4 regions of the Priestia sp. YIM B13489 genome follow, and region 1 is predicted to be linked to each of the others. Evidence: riboswitches for the same ligand, from Rfam matches in the RefSeq annotation. Region 1 holds a riboswitch; each other region holds the start of a gene.
The links. Region 1 has a riboswitch for thiamine pyrophosphate ahead of thiC (phosphomethylpyrimidine synthase ThiC). Riboswitches for the same ligand answer to the same signal wherever they lie in the genome.

Region 1 (4,545 bases):
GCGCTGATAAAACCAGCAATAAAAAACGGTAGTGCATCTGATGTGAAATACTGCCAGTTTTTAACCAATGAAAGTCCACTTGCTCCTGCCATGATTGGCACTGCCATAATAAATGTAAAATCTGCCGCTGCCTTATGGCTCATTCCAAGAAGAACCCCTCCTGAAATCGTTGAGCCTGAACGAGAAAAACCTGGCCAAAGAGCAATACATTGAAACAGTCCTATACCCAGTGCTTGTCCATAAGACATTTGGTCCACCGTCTCTACACGCGGACGTTTAGGTCCAAACAAATCTGCTAGAATCATTAATACAGCTCCGACTACTAAGCCAATTAGCACCGTATTTAAAGAAAACAAATGTTCATCAATATAATCATCAAACAAAAGTCCTAACACTCCTGCGGGTAACAGACCAACAATTACTTGCATTAAATTCAAGCGATTTGTCGGTCCAATTGGAGCGGCTGGCTTTTTTCCCAATCCTAATAAATTAATGAAACGATCTTTAAAAATAACTACTACTGCTAAGATCGACCCTAGCTGAATAACAATTTTAAATGTATTAGCTACGGGAGATGAAAATAATTCTTTTGAATTTAACCACAGGTCATCCACAATAATCATATGCCCAGTTGACGAAACAGGAGCAAACTCTGTTAAACCTTCTACAATCCCTAAAATGATTGCTACAATAATTTCCCACATAAAGCTATATACCTTGCCTTTCTTTCAAATTAATAAGCTTATCGCTTCGTTTTCCATGCTCAACTATTTTCCTATTTTGACACTTGCTTTTTTATCATAATTGTTAAAACTATGAAATACAATGTGTATTTGCAAAAAGATAAGAATCTTTAATAATTTGTAATAAAAACCTTACATGCTATAACCAAAAAACAAGATATCAGCTTTTATTTGTTTTAAAAAGCAGTCGCTATGTTCGGTATAAATTCCGGGTCCTTAGCTAAAAATGAATCATCTAGACTATTTTTCTTTAGTGTGAAAAAATGACTAAATCATTATGTTTTTTCCATCCCCTTTACTGTCATCTATCATTTTAATCAACTAGTGCTTGCTTATACGACATATCCCCTAAGTAATTTGAAACTTTTTTCTCTCTTTTCTCGTATATAGTAGTATCTTTTTTAGGAGGCTTTTTACTATGAATGGAAATGTACGTACAATGAAATGGGTCACTGCTGGGTATGAAGCCTTACTGGGAATTCCTTTAATTGGCGCGGGGATTGTTATGGGCTTTAGTTATACTCCTCTTTTTATTGGATTTATTCTTCATGCTATCACACTCATTTTAGCTAATAGACGAGGGTTATCTGCGTATGGAAACATACTAGGGATTGTTACTTCACTGGTTGCTTGGATTCCATTTTTAGGGTTTGTTATGCACATTATTACAGCTATTGTGATTGCAATCGATGCTGCTAGACAACGTTGATTGTCTAGCTTTTTTTATTTAAGGGTTGATTTTTTACCGAATGATGGTAAACTTAAGCCGTAAATTGAATAATTTAAATGTTATTTCTACTAGGGGTGTCTGATAGCTCAGACTGAGAGAAGAGTGCTATAAAACTCTTTAACCCTTTGAACCTGATTTGGGTTATACCAGCGGAGGGAAGTAGTCTTGAAAAGAATAGTATATGTTTATTCTTTTTTCGCCTATTCCATCGGGTTCTGTCTATCACAGAACCCGATTTTTTTATGGTTCGGTATAGCTACACTTTATGCGAAACCGGAGGAATATGTAATGTCAAAACAAAATGTATCAGTTTCTATGAAAAAGCCTTTTCCAAACAGTCACAAAGTATATGTCCAAGGATCCAGAGAAGATCTTAAAGTGCCTATGCGTGAAATCCATCAGTCTCCTACTACAGGATCTTTTGGGGAAGAAGAAAATAATCCCGTACGTGTATACGACACGAGTGGTGTTTATACAGATCCCTGTTATGAAATTAATTTACAAAAAGGATTACCGGCTCTGCGCGAAAAGTGGATTGCAGAACGAAACGATGTAGAAACATATCAAGGCCGTACGGTTCAGCCACAGGATAACGGTTATTATGATGGTGATCCAAGAGATCAGTACGAGCGCTTTATCACTAATCGTTTACCTTTGCGCGCGAAAAAAAATCAAAATGTAACGCAAATGCACTATGCGAAAAAAGGAATCATCACGCCCGAAATGGAATTTATCGCTATTCGTGAACAGATGGATCCTGAAGTCGTGCGTGAAGAAGTAGCAAGAGGACGTGCCATTATCCCTAATAATATCAATCACCCTGAGAGCGAACCGATGATTATCGGCCGCAAATTCCACGTAAAAATCAATGCTAATATCGGAAATTCAGCTATTCGTTCAGCTATTGAAGATGAAGTAGAAAAAATGACATGGGCAACGCGTTGGGGAGCCGATACAATTATGGATTTATCAACAGGAAAGGATATCCACACAACGCGCGAATGGATTATCCGCAACTCGCCTGTTCCTGTAGGGACTGTTCCTATTTACCAAGCGCTTGAAAAAGTAAAAGGTGTTGCAGAAGATCTAACGTGGGAAGCATATCGCGATACATTAATTGAACAAGCGGAGCAAGGTGTTGATTACTTTACTATTCACGCAGGTGTTCTTTTACGCTATATTCCTCTGACAGCGAAACGTACGACAGGTATTGTTTCACGCGGAGGATCCATCTTGGCGCAGTGGTGTTTAGCTCATCATGAAGAGAACTTTTTATATACTCGCTTTGAAGAAATCTGTGAAATCTGTAAAGCATACGATATTTCTATTTCGCTTGGCGATGGGCTGCGTCCTGGTTCCATTGCAGATGCTAATGATGAGGCACAGTTCGGTGAATTAGAAACGCTTGGTGAATTAACTAAAATTGCTTGGAAACACGATGTTCAAGTTATGATTGAAGGCCCTGGACATGTCCCTATGCACCTCATCAAAGAAAACGTAGATAAACAAATGGAAATATGCCAAGAAGCTCCCTTCTATACTCTTGGACCGCTTACAACCGACATCGCTCCAGGCTATGACCATATTACATCAGGTATCGGGGCTGCAATGATTGGCTGGTTTGGGACAGCTATGCTTTGCTACGTAACCCCAAAAGAACATTTAGGTCTGCCAAATAAAGAAGACGTTCGAGAAGGCGTTATCACCTATAAAATTGCTGCGCATGCCGCTGACCTAGCAAAAGGCCATCCAGGAGCACAAAAACGCGATAACGCGCTGTCTAAAGCAAGATTTGAATTTAGATGGAATGATCAATTTAACCTGTCACTAGATCCAGAGCGCGCAAAAGAATATCACGATGAAACACTTCCCGCTGAAGGTGCTAAAACAGCCCATTTCTGTTCAATGTGTGGACCTAAATTCTGTTCGATGCGTATTTCTCAAGATATTCGTAACATGGCTCAAGAAAATGAAAAAGATGTAAACGAAGTAAGAAAAGAAGGAATGAAAGAAAAAGCTAAAGAGTTTGTTAACAGTGGTTCAAATATCTATCAATAATGAAGTAGAACAGCTTAAAGAACAAATTAAGCAGCTTGAAAGAAAGTTATTATTTGTTCAGCAAAATTGTCAGCACATTATCGTTGAATCCTCACATTCTTCCGTAAGACGCTGCATTAAGTGTTTCTATCAACAAGAGGCAGTGGCTAGGACAAAAGTATTTTAGTTGAAGAAAGATCCGAACGATTCATCGTTCGGATCTTTTCATTGTGATGGTAAACGTAGACTTCATATCTGTAGCTGCTTTCTAGCTATTGATTCAGTTATGTCTCCATCTCTTTATCTTTTTTTGAAACGTGCTTTCAGCACGTTCTTGGCCCAATATAGTATTTTAATAATAACCCAGCCTATAAATGTACCTAGCGTATTCAAAAAGATATCATCAATATCAAATACTCGTTCCGTTAGCTTGTACTGTAAAATTTCAATTAGAAAACTGATTAAGAAACCCGTCGTAAACACTTGAATAAAACCGTCAAACCACTTCATAAACAAAGGAATAAACATTCCAAGCGGCGCAAACATCACGATATTCCCCAGTATATTTGTCAGAGTGAGCATTATATTCCCGCTGTCCCACATCAGACGGATCGTGCTAAATAAATCCAAGTTCATTGCTTTTCCGTAAACATGTTCGTTTTCCCGTATGAGAGTAGCATAAATGACCACTGCTGTATATGCAATAAATAGAATGAACATGACTTTTTTAACGATTGACCTGATGCTTACATTCACTTCAACATCACCTTCTTTGACTCCCAAAACCGTTTATTATTATCTATATGTACCCGTCCACTTCTTTCATTCGTAGTGAATGCATTTACATGCTTTTTTATCCTATCACATCAATAAATAAATACAATTCCCTTTTTATTATTTTGTAAACTAAAATTTTTTCACTTAAAAAAGCCATGCTTTTCGCATGACTTTTGTTAATTAATAATTCCACGATGGATAATTTCCACTTGTACTTTCGGATTAATCGAGATGTTTTTATAATCCTGTCTCCATTTA
Region 2 (4,545 bases), on a different contig from region 1:
TAATAGTAGCGACAAAAGTGCAGCAAATTTCTTCATTTTCTAAACCCCCTAGTATTCTGATAGGAAATGATACTCTGTGATACTAAACAAGAACACAGCAAAAGTCAACAAAAAAAACTTATACGATTAATGTGACTTAAAATAAGGGAAATATACCTTCTATACACGGTTTGTCATAAGGATACAGAAAGGTTTTAAAATTTGGATTAAGTGGATTTTTAAGGGAGATTTGAGGAGTAAAAAGGAAGTTTCATGCGACGATTTTCTCTTTCATTTTTTCATGACTTTTGGTGCAATAAACATATAGTTAAATGTTAAGGTAGAAATAAATTCCTTATGGTACACTTAAAGAAGAATTTATGAAACGGAGCGATATGATGAAAGCCATAAACTTAATCTCAATTGCCTTTGGTGCTATCGCTGGTACATATGCACGTTATTTGCTGAATCTTTCCTTATTATATACGGGCTATCCAATAGGAACGGTAATTGAAAACCTATTAGGAAGCTTCATACTAGGCCTATTAACAGGATTTTTTGTGTGGAAAAAGCCAAAAGAATGGATAAAGCTTGGACTAGGAGTTGGCGTATGCGGCGGTTTTACAACGTATTCAACGTTTGCAGGAGACGTCATTTCTCTCACTCAGCACCATTTATTTTGGGGAGCCATTTATGTAATGGTCTCTTTAGTAGGTGGAATCCTTCTTGCTTTAGCAGGCTATCTATGCGGTGAAGCGGCAGGGAAAAATTTAGTGAAAGTACATGAGGTGAAGTAAATGAGCATAGTGAGCTTGGCACTTGGCGGGGCAGCTGGAGGAATATGCCGTTATCTTTTGGGTTTAAAAGTTACAAAAACAGTTTCAAACCCTCCTTTTCCAGTATCAATGCTGTTTGTAAACTTGCTTGGTGCGTTTGGGCTTGGTCTTTTTTACGGTAGTTATTATGGAAAGGTTCCGAGTCATGCTTATGATGATTCAATATTTTTAATGATTGGCATTGGTTTTTTTGGTGCCTTTACCACTTTTTCAACGTTCAGTGTGGAAACCGTACAGTTAATTCGAGAAAAATCTTATCGGAAAATGCTGGCGTACGTGGGGATTTCAGCATTGGGAACAGTTGGTTTATTTACAGTCGGTTTACTGGCAGGAACGTTTTTATTTAAGTAAAGAGAACGTTTCTAGTAGGGAAAAACAAAAAGACGGAGAAGTAGAGAATGGATAGAAAAGCAGAAGTTTGGAAATACATTTTGTTGATTGTAGCTGTTGCAGGTCAGATCATCGGTTTTTTATTTTTATTTATAAATGTTGTGGCGGCATTTATTTTTTACGGTTTTTATATTCTAACTTTTATTATGTTACTCCTGCTGTTTATATGGGATCGGAAAAAGGAAAAAGACAAGGAAGAATTTGACGACTATACCGATTACTAATCATATAAAAAGCAGAATGATGCGGTGCGCCGGACCTCTTACTTAGTAAAGAAGCTTAAAAGATACATCTATAAAAGGAAGAGAGCCGTAAGAGCATAAAGAGATATTGTATTTACATCTAGTTGTGTTATAATTTTAAGTGCGAAAACAAAATCAATAAATAGCAATCACTAGGGGAGCTTTTTGAAGCTGAGACGAATGTATTTCGGACCCTTTGAACCTGATCTGGTTTGTACCAGCGTAGGGAAGTGGCGATCATGTTTACATAACGATGCATGCTAACCACTCTACGTTGTAGAGTGGTTTTTTTGTATGTAATAAAGCCCTCTACACAAGATGAAGTGGTTGAAATTTCTTTTTATTCTGAACGGAAAGGTTTCGATCATATGGATATTCCTAAATTTCATGTCGTTACAACAGATAAGCAGCCAATTGAAGAGGTTCGGGACATTTTAACGGCTATTGAGCCTTTTGCGGGTGCCATTCATATTAGAGAAAAAAAGAAAACGGCAAAGCAGATTCAATGTTTGCTAGAAAGCCTGCCATTTTGTCTCTCTAAAATTATTGTAAATGACCGAGTTGATGTAGCGCATGCTTTAAAAGCAAAAGGCGTACAGCTTGCCTATCATAGTTTAGATGTTTCGTGTGTTAGAGACGTATTTCCTTCTCTTATTGTCGGAAAATCAGTTCACTCTGTGGAAGAGGCTTTAGAAGCTGAAAAAGATGGTGCTCACTACATTCTATACGGACATATTTATTCAACACATTCAAAAAAAGGATTAAAAAGTCGAGGGGTAGCAGCACTAAAAGAAGTAGTAGATGCTGTACAGATACCGGTTATTGCCATTGGAGGAATTACACCTGTAAATGCCAAAGAGGTGCTTCAAACAGGAGCACACGGTATAGCTGTGATGTCTGGTGTCATGCTTGCGCAAAATCCCCTTAAAGCGATTAAACAATATTCTCATATATGGACATCTGGAGGTGGAGAAAATGAAGCAGCATTATGATGTACTGTTAGTCGGAGGAGGCATAATCAGCTCTTCTATCGCTTATCATTTGTCAAAACAAGGAGCATCAGTGGCCATTCTTGAACGAAATCAAATTGGTTGTGAAGCTTCAAGTGCAGCAGCTGGTATTTTAGGTGCTCAAGCTGAAATTGATGAAGAAGGTCCTCTTTTAGACCTTGCTATTAAGAGCAGAAGCATGTTTCCTGAGCTGGTGAAGGAACTAAAAGAAAAAACGGCCATCGACGTAGAGCTCATTCAAAAAGGCTTATTAAAAGTCGCTGTAACAGAAGAAGATGCACACGTATTAAAGAAAAAAGCTGCTCAGCACCACCGATGGGATGAACATGTAAGATGGATCGATGTAAAAGAAGCGCGTTTGTTAGAACCCGGGCTCTCTCCAGACATATACGGAGCCATTACAATACCGGGGGACGGCCAGCTAGCTCCGGCTAAGTTAACGCAAGCTCTTGCTCATGGAGCCTTGTATCACGGAGCAGATATATTCGAATACTGTGATGTTCATTCTCTTATTATGGAAAATGAAACAGTAAAAGGTGTACAGACGTCCAAAGGCTCTTTTTACGGAGAAAAAGTAGTTATTGCAGCAGGCTCATGGGCTAAACGCTTTATTTCTTCTGAACATTTAGGTCGCGTGTTTCCCGTAAAAGGGGAGTGTATTGCTCTTCGAAGTCATAAGCCGCTGCTTTCTAAAACGATTTTTTTAGATGAGGGTTTTTACTTAGTGCCTAAGACTGGTGGAAGAATCGTAATCGGGGCAACTAAGCTACAGCATGACTTTACCAAGACGGTTTCTGCACAAGGTATTCAATTTTTGCTGAATAAAGCTTCGGCGCTTCTGCCAGCTATTAAAGAAGCCACATTTGAAAAAGCATGGGCTGGTCTTCGTCCACAAACAAATGATGGCTGGCCTTATTTAGGAGAGCATCCTGAAATAGCGAATCTACACATGGCGTTTGGCCACTACCGAAACGGTATTTTATTAAGTGCTGCAACTGGAAAAATTATGGCTGATGCTTTGTTAGGGAAAAAGCTGAATCATTCATTTTTTACATCATTTCAGCTAACAAGAGTAATGGAGGGAGTTCATTGAATCTAATCATTAATGGTAAGACCGTTACTTTTGGAGATGAAATTGAAACGGTCGAGCACTTGTTGCAGGCTCAGAACCTGCATGAACGAGTGGTAATTGTTGAGCTAAACAAGAACATTTTGCAAAAAGAAGAACATAGCGATGCATGCTTAAAAGATGGCGATATATTAGAAGTTGTTTCATTTGTCGGAGGAGGATGAAGAGTATGTTAAAAATTGGACAATATACATTTAATTCACGTTTATTATTAGGGACAGGGAAATTTCCGGACTTTACGACTCAGCGTCAAGCGGTAGAAGAGTCAGAAACAGAAATTTTAACATTTGCTGTGAGACGAATGGATATTTTTGATCAAAATCAGCCTAATTTATTAGAAGCGCTTGATGTGAAGCGTTTCACTCTTTTGCCTAACACTGCTGGAGCAAAAAATGCAGAAGAGGCCGTACGTATTGCTAAATTAGCAAAGGCTTCTGGACTTTGTGACATGGTGAAAGTAGAAGTAATTGGATGTGATAAAACGCTGCTTCCTGATCCAGTTGAAACATTAAAAGCCAGTGAAGAACTGTTAAAAGAGGGCTTTACCGTTTTACCTTACACATCAGATGATGTTTTACTTGCGCGTCGTTTAGAGGAGTTAGGCGTACATGCCATTATGCCAGGAGCTTCGCCTATCGGTTCAGGTCAAGGTATTATTAATCCGTTGAACATGCGTTTTATCATTGAACAATCAACTGTTCCAGTAATTGTAGATGCAGGTATTGGAACGGCTTCAGACGCAGCTCAAGCTATGGAGTTAGGAGCAGATGGTGTGTTATTAAATACAGCTGTTTCAGGAGCAAAAGATCCTGTGAAAATGGCTCGTGCTATGAAGTTAGCGATTGAAGCAGGACGAGCAGCATTTGAAGCAGGACGTATTGAAAAGAAACAATATGCAACGGCAAGCAGTCCAACAGAAGGGATGAGTATCGGTTGATTAATCGTTATTCCCGCCAAGA
Region 3 (4,545 bases), 2.8 Mb from region 1:
TAGTGTTCATGCCAATCGGAGGTTTGATTTCAGATGGAATCACAAAAGGCCTTTTAGGAGTTTTAGAGGTTGGAGGAGTTGTAGCAGGCTTTGTTTTAGGAGCAACGTTCTTGCCGCTTGTCATTACAGGACTGCATCAAGGTCTTACTCCTGTTCATTTAGAGCTTATCAATTCAATTGGAGATGATCCGCTTCTTCCTATACTAGCAATGGGCGGAGCCGGTCAGGTAGGTGCCGCTTTTGCTATTTATATCAAAACGAAGAAAAAACGTTTAAAGCGAGCAATTGGAGGCGCTCTTCCTTCAGGGCTGCTTGGAATCGGAGAGCCGCTTATTTTTGGAGTCACACTTCCTTTAGGGCGTCCATTCTTAACCGCTTGTCTCGGAGCTGGAATCGGCGGAGCATTTCAGGCGCACTTTCATATTGCAACTGTAGCGGTGGGGGTATCAGGTTTACCGCTTACGTTTTTAGTTCATGCGCATCAAATTCTTCTTTATTTACTTGGATTAGTTGTTGCTTATGCAGCAGGCTTTGTTTGTACCTATTTCTTTGGATTTAACGATGAAATGGCGAGGGAGTTTGAATGATCGGTATTTCGTTTTATTTAAATGATAGTGATGCCCCCGAAAAATTAATAGAAGCGAGTGAGTGCGGCGTCACACGTGCATTCACTTCGCTTCACATTCCAGAAGAAAAAGGAGATTTGGCTGAACGGGCAAAAGACTTGCTTCATGTGGCTAGAGATTGTGGAATAAGCGTGTATGCAGACGTATCTAAGCATACGCCAGTTCATTTAGGTATTGAAAGCCTTATGTCGCTATCTTCACTTGGCGTATCTGGTATTAGACTAGACGATGGCTTTAGCGCAGAAGAAACTCTTTCGCTTGCGAATGAATTTTATATTGCTGTTAATGCAAGTACGTTATCCAAACAAGAAATTGAAGCACTCTTATCTGCAGGTCTTCATCATCATCAGCTGCTTGCATGGCATAATTTTTATCCGCGGCCTGAAACAGGGCTTGAAGAAACGTTTTTTCAACAGCAGACAGATTTATTTAATGAACTTCGGATTCCAGTCTGCGCTTATATTCCTGGAGAAGACGAAAAAAGAGGCCCTATTTATCAAGGTCTTCCTACTAGAGAAACAGACCGTAATAGATGTCCTTTTACCTCTGCAGTAGATTTATACGGATGCGGAGTAGCAGAGGTTTATATTGGAGATCCATGCGCCGGTTCAAGTTTATTAAAGCGTTTGGTTCAATATCAAGAAAGCCGTATTATTCCGCTGCGCATTCGTTCACCTCATATAGAGGGAACGTACAGCGTGCGTCCGGATGTATCAAAAGACGTTCTGCGTTTAGTTGATACTCGATCTGTAAAACCAGTGCCGCCATTTCATACAGTAGAGCGCAGAATGGGAGCAATTACAATGGACAATGATGGCTACGGACGTTACAGAGGAGAGGTTCAAATAGCTAAAACGAATTTGCCTGCAAATGCTAATGTGAATGTGATTGGGTATGTAATAGAAGAAGATCATGAGCTGCTTTCGTTAGTGAGACCGGGGCAAAAACTTGAGCTTGTCACTGTCTAAATGGAAAAACCGCGTATTTTTAAAAAAGCCGCTAACTAGTAAGCTTATAAAAGTAAAGAGCACACACTGCTTAAAAAAGGTGTGTGCTTTTTATTTTACTAAAAAGGAAACTATTTTCATTGCTGAATCATGAACCTTTCTATTGAATAAAACGCTTTACTATGATAAAACTATTACAGGTAAACATATGATAATCGTTTAATTTTATAGAGATACAACGCCACTAGGGGTGCTTTCTAAGCTGAGAGAGACGAGAAGTCTTAACCCTTATAACCTGAACTAGGTAATACTAGCGTAGGAAAGAGGTATTGTAATGGATGTTTTGTATGGTATTTCCTTACGAACTCGTTATAATAATTTTTTGTATATAAACAAAAACACTTCTTTCCTGCGAAAGAAGTGTTTTTTTATGCGTAAAGGAAGGTGTCATACATGGAAGAAACAATTGATTTGATTGTCAAACAGGTAGAGGAGCGCAAAGGGGAGCTAATCCAGTTAGTAAAAACGCTTGTTTCATATAAAACGCCGGCGCCTCCTGCACGAAATTCTCATGAAGCGCAGCGTTACGTAGCAGATTTCCTTAAAAGCTGCGGTTTTTCCATCGATATGTGGGATTTATATTGCAACGATCCTATTGTAGTGGGCACGCTAAAAGGGAAAAAATCAGCTGACTATCAAAGCTTAATTATTAACGGGCATATGGATGTAGCTGAGGTACAAGAAAATGAAAAGTGGGAGACAAATCCGTTTGAAGCTGTGGTAAAAGACAACATGATAATCGGACGCGGAGTTGCTGATATGAAAGGCGGCTTGGCAGGAGCATTATTTGCAGTCCAGCTTTTAACAGAAGCAGGAATCGAACTGCCGGGAGACTTGATTTTTGAATCCGTTGTAGGAGAAGAAGTGGGAGAGGCAGGTACGCTGCAATGCTGTCAGAAAGGATATACAGCTGACTTTGCGCTTGTTGCTGATACGAGTGATTTACATATTCAAGGTCAAGGCGGAGTGATCACGGGATGGATTACGATAAAAAGCAGTAAAACCTATCATGACGGTACACGCCGAAGTATGATTCATGCTGGAGGAGGTCTGTTAGCTGCGAGTGCTATTGAGAAGATGGCAAAAGTGATCGGAGGGCTGCAAGAATTGGAGCGCCACTGGGCTGTTACAAAAAGCTATCCAGGATTTTTGCCGGGAACAAATACGATTAATCCAGCAGTAATCGAAGGGGGAAGGCATGCTGCGTTTATTGCAGATGAATGCAGGCTGTGGATCACCGTTCACTATTATCCCAATGAATCATACGACCAAGTATCAAAAGAAGTGGAAGAATACATTTTAGCTATTGCAAAAGCAGATCCATGGTTAAAAGATAACCTGCCAACCTTTGAATGGGGAGGCACATCAATGATTGAAGACAGAGGAGAAATCTTCCCGTCATTAGAAATTGATGAAAATCATGCTGGAGTACAGCTGCTTGCAAATACTCATGAACAAATTGAAGGGAAAAAGCCCCCAATCGATGTGTCAACTAGCGTAACAGATGGCGGTTGGCTAGCTGATGCGGGAATTCCGGCAGCTATTTACGGTCCGGGAAATTTAGCAAATGCACATGCTGTGAATGAACAATTAGATATGAATCAGCTTATTCAATATACAAAAGTGATGGTGCAGTTCATTTATACGTGGCTGCATACGCATAAGGAGTGATCATCATGAAATTTAGTGAACGATTATACGAAAAGCTGCAGCCTATTTGGCGTCAAAATCATAATCATCCCTTTGTACAGGGAATGGGAGACGGAACGCTTGAAAAGGAGAAGTTTCGCTTTTACATGATTCAAGATTACCTTTACCTAATTGATTATGCCAAATTATTTGCGATTGGAGCCATGAAAGCTACTGATGTTCAAACGATGGGGAAATTTGCTGCACTTTTGGATTCTACATTAAACGAAGAAATGAGCCTGCACCGTGAGTATGCCAAGAAATTTGAAATCAGCGAAAAAGAATTAGAAAAAGCGCAGCCATCTCCTACAACGCTTGCATACACACACTATATGCTGCACGTTGGTCAAAGCGGAACATTAGCTGAATTAGTGGCGGCTCTTTTGCCTTGTATGTGGAGCTATTGGGAAATAGGAAAAGAACTCAGTGAAAAGCCTGGAGCTAACAATGAGTTTTATCGTGAGTGGATTGAAATGTACAGCTCAGAAGAATTTGGAGAACTAGCGACATGGTGTATTAATTTATTCGACTCACTTACTGCAGACAAATCAGAAGCGGAGTTAGAAAAGCTCGAAGAAATTTTCTTAAATACAACGCGTTTTGAGTATATGTTCTGGGATATGGCTTATAACGAAGCGATGTGGCCAATTCATGAATAAGTCTGTGTTATCTTTTCAAAACGTCAGTTTTACGTACAAAAACGGTGATCAACCGATTTTAACATCATTAAACTTAGACGTGAAAGAAGGCGAGTTTGTCAGTATCGTTGGAGCGAGCGGTTCTGGGAAAAGTACGTTGTTTCGTCTCATTACAGGTCTTGAACAGCAGAGTGAAGGCGATATCGTGATTAACGAACAGTCTTATGAAAAGCGGCTTGGAAAAGTAGGCTACATGCCGCAGCAAGATTTGCTTCTTCCGTGGCGTACGATTTTAGACAATGCAGCGCTGCCGCTTGAGCTTCACAATGTGTCAAAAGCAAGTGCTCATAGGCAAGTATCTCAGCTGCTCGAAGAGTTTGGTTTAAAAGGGTATGAAAATCGTTTTCCAAGTGATTTATCTGGAGGAATGAAGCAGCGTGTTTCTTTTCTGCGAACGGTATTAAGCGGTTCTAACGTACTGCTTTTAGATGAGCCTTTCAGTGCGCTTGATGCCATTACGCGTTTGTCGATGCAAGAATGGCTGCTTGAACAATGGCAAAAGCGTAAGCACACCATCTTATTTAT
Region 4 (4,545 bases), 990 kb from region 1:
ATGAATCAGTAGTGGCTGAGACAAAAGTATAGCAGTGGAAGAAAAATCCGAACGATAAATCAAGACTCTTAATGGAGAATCAAATTCGTTCGGATTTTTTTATGGATAGAGTGAACGTAGGTTTCATATATGCAGTGATTTTGTTATGTCCCGGCCTCTTTTTATTCATTCGTTAATTGTTCAAACCTTTTTACCGCTTCGCTTTTATCAAATGAACTAAACCATCGATAGTCTTGGTCATCTAAAATGCGATAGTGCTGACTAATCATATTTTGCTGCAGACGAAAAAAGTCTTCTTTTTGAATTTCTTTCCACCATACTCTTCCTCCGAGCGTTTTATCTTTTGGAGAAGATACGCCGTTATGAGCAATGATTTCTACTACTTCTAAAGGAACGTCTCCCAAAACCGATTGAAGGATTTCACTGTCACCAAACAAACCGCATACTGCAACAGTGGTCGTCCACCCTGCTTCTGTGCGCCCTTTTTCAATTTGAACCAATGTTTTTTTAGAAATACCAATGACTTCAGCCATTCTGTCTTGTGAATAGTTTCTTTCTAAACGAATTAATCGTATTTTATCCGATACTGATTTAATTACTTCTTGTTTATTCATTTTCACAGCCCTTTCTTTCTATACACGTACATTTCTTTAGTGTAATATTACACCTAATTAAAGAAGAGTTTCAAGCGTTTCCCTTCGTCACAAGACGGGGAAATATACTGAAATGGTTTTTGTACACTAAAACAATTAAAAGGAGTTGAGAATATGTATATCATTGTATGGGCTATGCTTGTACTATACGCCTTGCTGCTAGCTCCAGGAGCAAGCGCCGGTAATGATTTGCTGTTTAAAAATCTTATCACAGGAAATTTTCAACAGGTAGATCCGCTCGTGGTTATAGTATTCTCTTTTTTAGGACTTTTCCCAGTATTGTTTATGGTAATGATCTGTAAAAAAGATACATACAAACTGCTTGGATGGCCATTTTCTCTTCTATCATTTGCGCTTGGAGCTTTTTCTCTTTTGTTCTATTATCATTGGAAAGGACAAAAAGTTCGAACACGTTCGCGTATTCCTTCACGTTTCATTGCTATCATTTCTTCTCGTCTATGGATTGGATTATGCTTAGCGCTCACGATTGCAGGTTACGCATACGGACTATCCTTAGGTTCAATAAAAGCTTATGGAGATGCTTTTATGCAGTCACAGCTTGTTAGCGTGATGACCGCTGATTTTTTTGTTTTAACGTGGCTTTCTTACTCCGTTATGACAAAAGAAAGGATAGCATCCCGGCCTTACCTTCTTTTATGTTTCATTCCAGTTGCGGGCCCTTTTCTTATTTTGTTGCTGTTTCCCCGCCAAGATGTTAGAGAAGAAAAACTTTAAATAAAAGTCTTGCGTTCCATTCATTATTCCGTTATAATCATTTCTTGTACGATGAAAGTTGATTAATTAGAAAACATTTATATATCGGCATTTTATTTACATTTGTTATACATACCTGCGCTGTGCGTATACTCATGTTGTCTTAAACCTTTGAGTGTTAAAAGGGAGCTCAAAATTTAGCTGCAGATAGCACGCCCTTCTTGGGACGCTAAACCCGGCTATGAGGGCACCCACCTAGTAGATCTGGGTATTTAAGACACTTAGGGTTACGGCAGTGCGGGCTTATTTTTTAGTTAGCTGTAGCTAGCTTTTTTTATTTTTCATTTTACTAGTTTACATAATTATTTTATTGTTAACTTATATTTTTTTTAGACATGTATGTTTTATTTATCTTCGATTGAGGAACATAAAAAGTAATAAAGGAGATGGATAAAATGAATGAACAAAAAATTGCTAAAAAAGTAAACGAAGTATTAGAAGGAAATCGTGTAGGAACATTAGCCACAGTTGTAAACAACAAACCCCACTCTCGCTATATGACATTCTTTAGCGATGAAGATGGTATCGCTCTTTACACACCAACAAATATCAATACACATAAGGCAGAGGAAATCGAAGCCAATCCGAACGTGCACGTACTATTGGGCTACAGCGGCGAAGGATATGGCGATCAATACTTAGAATTATCTGGTACAGCTGTTCTTCGTACTGGTGATCAATTAAAAGGGCGTATATGGAACGATCACATGAAAGAATGGTTTGACGGTCCAAATGACCCTGAGTATGTTGTTCTTGAAATTACGCCGAACGAAATTCGCTTTATGAATGAAGGCGAAGAAACTCCTCAAACTGTTCAGCTATAATAAAAAAGCGCACACTGTGCGCTTTTTTTATTTTCTTACCGCTTCTTTCAATTGAGCTGCTTTTTCTTTTGGAGACGCTGCTAAGCTAATCGCGGTAATAATAGAAACGCCATCTGCACCTGCTTCTACTACTTGTTTGGCATTTTCAGGCGTGATCCCGCCGATTCCTACAATTGGAAAGTCAATATTCTGGTTTCGCACTTCTTCAATTAACTTTGTACCTTGCACTGCTTTTGCGTCTTTTTTTGTAGAAGTAGGAAAAACAGGTCCCATTCCTACATAATCCGCCCCGTCTCTTATCGCTTGCTGCAGCTCTTGTACATTATGAACAGAGACGCCCACAATTCCTTTTCCTATTTTCTCTCGAACAATATGAGCTTTTTCATCTTCTTGTCCAATATGAACGCCATCTGCTTGTAAGCGGATCGCTAAGTTTAGATCATCATTCACCACAAAAGGAACGCTGTGCTGCTGACAAATTTGCTGAAGTTCCTTCGCCAGCTGATATTTCGCTTCTCCTGTTAAGGCACCCTCGCCTTTTTCACGGAATTGAAACACGGTAACGCCGCCTTCAATTGCTTCTTTCAACACTTCTTTCGGATCTTTTTTACAGTTATTGCTGCCCATTATAAAATAAACTTGCAGCAGCTTTTTGATTTCTTCATTTGTCATTTTCCGGCTCCTTTTAACGTTGATGTACTCTTGCATATGATTCAATATCCTGCCCAGATAAAAGATGAAGCTGATTTAACAGCTCAATTTGAAAGCTTCCCGGCCCTTCTTCACCTTTTTTCGCTGCGGCGATTTCACCTGCCACTCCGTAAAAACTTAAAGCAGCAACGCTTGCCTCGACATATTCTTTTTCTACAGCAGCGAAAGCTCCTATAATTGATGTTAGCAGACACCCAGTCCCCGTCACTTTCGTAAATAACGGGTGACCGTTGTCTACTGTATACGTTTTGTTTCCATCTGTGATTACATCTTGTTTACCCGTGATAACAATCACCGTATCTAATTTGTTCGCTGCTTTTTCAGCAAGTTCAATGACGTCTCCTTGCCCTTCTAATGAATCAACGCCTTTAATGAGCCATGACTCGCCTACGACATTCGCAACTTCAGCAGCGTTACCACGAATAACTGCCATATTTAATTCTTCTACAAGCTGACGTGCTACTTCTGTACGAAACGGTGTCGCTCCGGCTCCTACAGGATCGAAAATAACCGGCACGCCATTTTCATTTGCTGATTTTCCTGCTATTCTCATCGCTTCTACTTCTTGAGCCGTCAGTGTACCCATATTTAAGACAAGCGCTCCGGCGATTCGTGCCATGTCAGCCACTTCTTCCTTCGCATAAGCCATAACAGGTGAAGCTCCTAGTGCAAGCAGTCCATTTGCTGTAAAGTTGGTTACCACAACATTCGTAATATTATGAACAAGCGGACTTGTATCTCTTACTTTTTCTAATTGAGCTGAAATTTTACTAATATCCATGTTTTTTTCACTCTTTTCATTTAGTTTTAACACTGCAAAAAAAAGACAAAAAAGCACCTTGCATGCGCAAAGTGCTTTGGTATGTACTCACATTCCCTGCGCTGGCATTATCCAACAGGTTCAAATGGTCAACAGGCGTCCCTGTACTCTCAGCCTGCCCCGCGCAAGCTCCCATACTATTCTTGTTACGTTTAAAGTTTACTATTAACCTTTTTTATTTGCAACCATTTCACTGTTTTGCCGATAAAATAAAGCTTCTCTATAGGGTGAGTGGCGCTTTAAACCTTACACCATTCCTAAAAGAATAATCAATAGACCTCCAGTAAGCTACTCGAGGTCTTCAATTCCCTAAGAATTCTATCATTTTTTCCTTATGGTTATTTCTCTTGAACCGCTTGATTTCTCACAGCTGTTTTTCTGTCCTTCCCTGCTCTTAAAGATAAAAGAAAACAAAGCAGCAGTACAAGTGCAGCTGATACGTACGGATAATTAATGTTTATATCAAAAAGAAAGCCTGCTACAACGGGTCCAATAATATTCCCAAGACTTGTATAAGCAGAATTTAGTCCGGCTACATACCCTTGGTCGTCTTGTGCCATCATCGACATTTGCGTGCTGATTGCCGGACGTAAAATATCTGTTGCTAAAAAGACGATGAATGTCACAACAATAATAAGCCAGTACGTGTGCACAAACAGCGTAAGTAAAATAAAAAGTCCCGTCATCATCAAGCAAAACGAAATCACTCTTTTTTCACCAAACTTATTTAAAATCCAGCCAAAAATCGTAACCTGCACTACGG

Region 2: linked by a shared signal. The riboswitch ahead of ACFX4W_RS03475 (thiamine phosphate synthase) and the one ahead of thiC (phosphomethylpyrimidine synthase ThiC) in region 1 are both predicted to bind thiamine pyrophosphate.
Region 3: linked by a shared signal. The riboswitch ahead of ACFX4W_RS28740 (acetylornithine deacetylase) and the one ahead of thiC (phosphomethylpyrimidine synthase ThiC) in region 1 are both predicted to bind thiamine pyrophosphate.
Region 4: linked by a shared signal. The riboswitch ahead of thiM (hydroxyethylthiazole kinase) and the one ahead of thiC (phosphomethylpyrimidine synthase ThiC) in region 1 are both predicted to bind thiamine pyrophosphate.

What each region holds. Positions count from the first base shown of each region.
Region 1 covers NZ_JBHZOQ010000053.1:1,664,863-1,669,407, forward strand. Annotated here, with positions in the region: gene ACFX4W_RS14385 (undecaprenyl-diphosphate phosphatase) at 1-704, opposite strand, end outside; gene ACFX4W_RS14390 (hypothetical protein) at 1,162-1,452, shown strand; TPP riboswitch at 1,534-1,648, shown strand; gene thiC (phosphomethylpyrimidine synthase ThiC) at 1,762-3,531, shown strand; gene ACFX4W_RS14400 (VanZ family protein) at 3,811-4,266, opposite strand; gene ACFX4W_RS14405 (Ger(x)C family spore germination protein) at 4,464-4,545, opposite strand, start outside.
Region 2 covers NZ_JBHZOQ010000036.1:318,105-322,649, forward strand. Annotated here, with positions in the region: gene ACFX4W_RS03455 (amino acid ABC transporter substrate-binding protein) at 1-36, opposite strand, end outside; gene ACFX4W_RS03460 (fluoride efflux transporter FluC) at 378-776, shown strand; gene crcB (fluoride efflux transporter CrcB) at 777-1,166, shown strand; gene ACFX4W_RS03470 (hypothetical protein) at 1,214-1,429, shown strand; TPP riboswitch at 1,592-1,693, shown strand; gene ACFX4W_RS03475 (thiamine phosphate synthase) at 1,816-2,439, shown strand; gene thiO (glycine oxidase ThiO) at 2,423-3,550, shown strand; gene thiS (sulfur carrier protein ThiS) at 3,547-3,750, shown strand; gene ACFX4W_RS03490 (thiazole synthase) at 3,756-4,523, shown strand; gene ACFX4W_RS03495 (thiazole biosynthesis adenylyltransferase ThiF) at 4,520-4,545, shown strand, end outside.
Region 3 covers NZ_JBHZOQ010000053.1:4,443,660-4,448,204, reverse strand. Annotated here, with positions in the region: gene ACFX4W_RS28750 (PTS transporter subunit EIIC) at 1-587, shown strand, start outside; gene ACFX4W_RS28745 (MupG family TIM beta-alpha barrel fold protein) at 584-1,594, shown strand; TPP riboswitch at 1,810-1,912, shown strand; gene ACFX4W_RS28740 (acetylornithine deacetylase) at 2,027-3,304, shown strand; gene tenA (thiaminase II) at 3,310-3,981, shown strand; gene ACFX4W_RS28730 (ABC transporter ATP-binding protein) at 3,974-4,545, shown strand, end outside.
Region 4 covers NZ_JBHZOQ010000053.1:2,657,693-2,662,237, reverse strand. Annotated here, with positions in the region: gene ACFX4W_RS19370 (anti-sigma factor) at 1-12, shown strand, start outside; gene ACFX4W_RS19365 (helix-turn-helix transcriptional regulator) at 162-614, opposite strand; gene ACFX4W_RS19360 (hypothetical protein) at 768-1,388, shown strand; RNA gene ssrS (6S RNA) at 1,498-1,675, shown strand; gene ACFX4W_RS19350 (pyridoxamine 5'-phosphate oxidase family protein) at 1,823-2,251, shown strand; gene thiE (thiamine phosphate synthase) at 2,279-2,923, opposite strand; gene thiM (hydroxyethylthiazole kinase) at 2,937-3,743, opposite strand; TPP riboswitch at 3,820-3,928, opposite strand; gene ACFX4W_RS19335 (MFS transporter) at 4,121-4,545, opposite strand, start outside.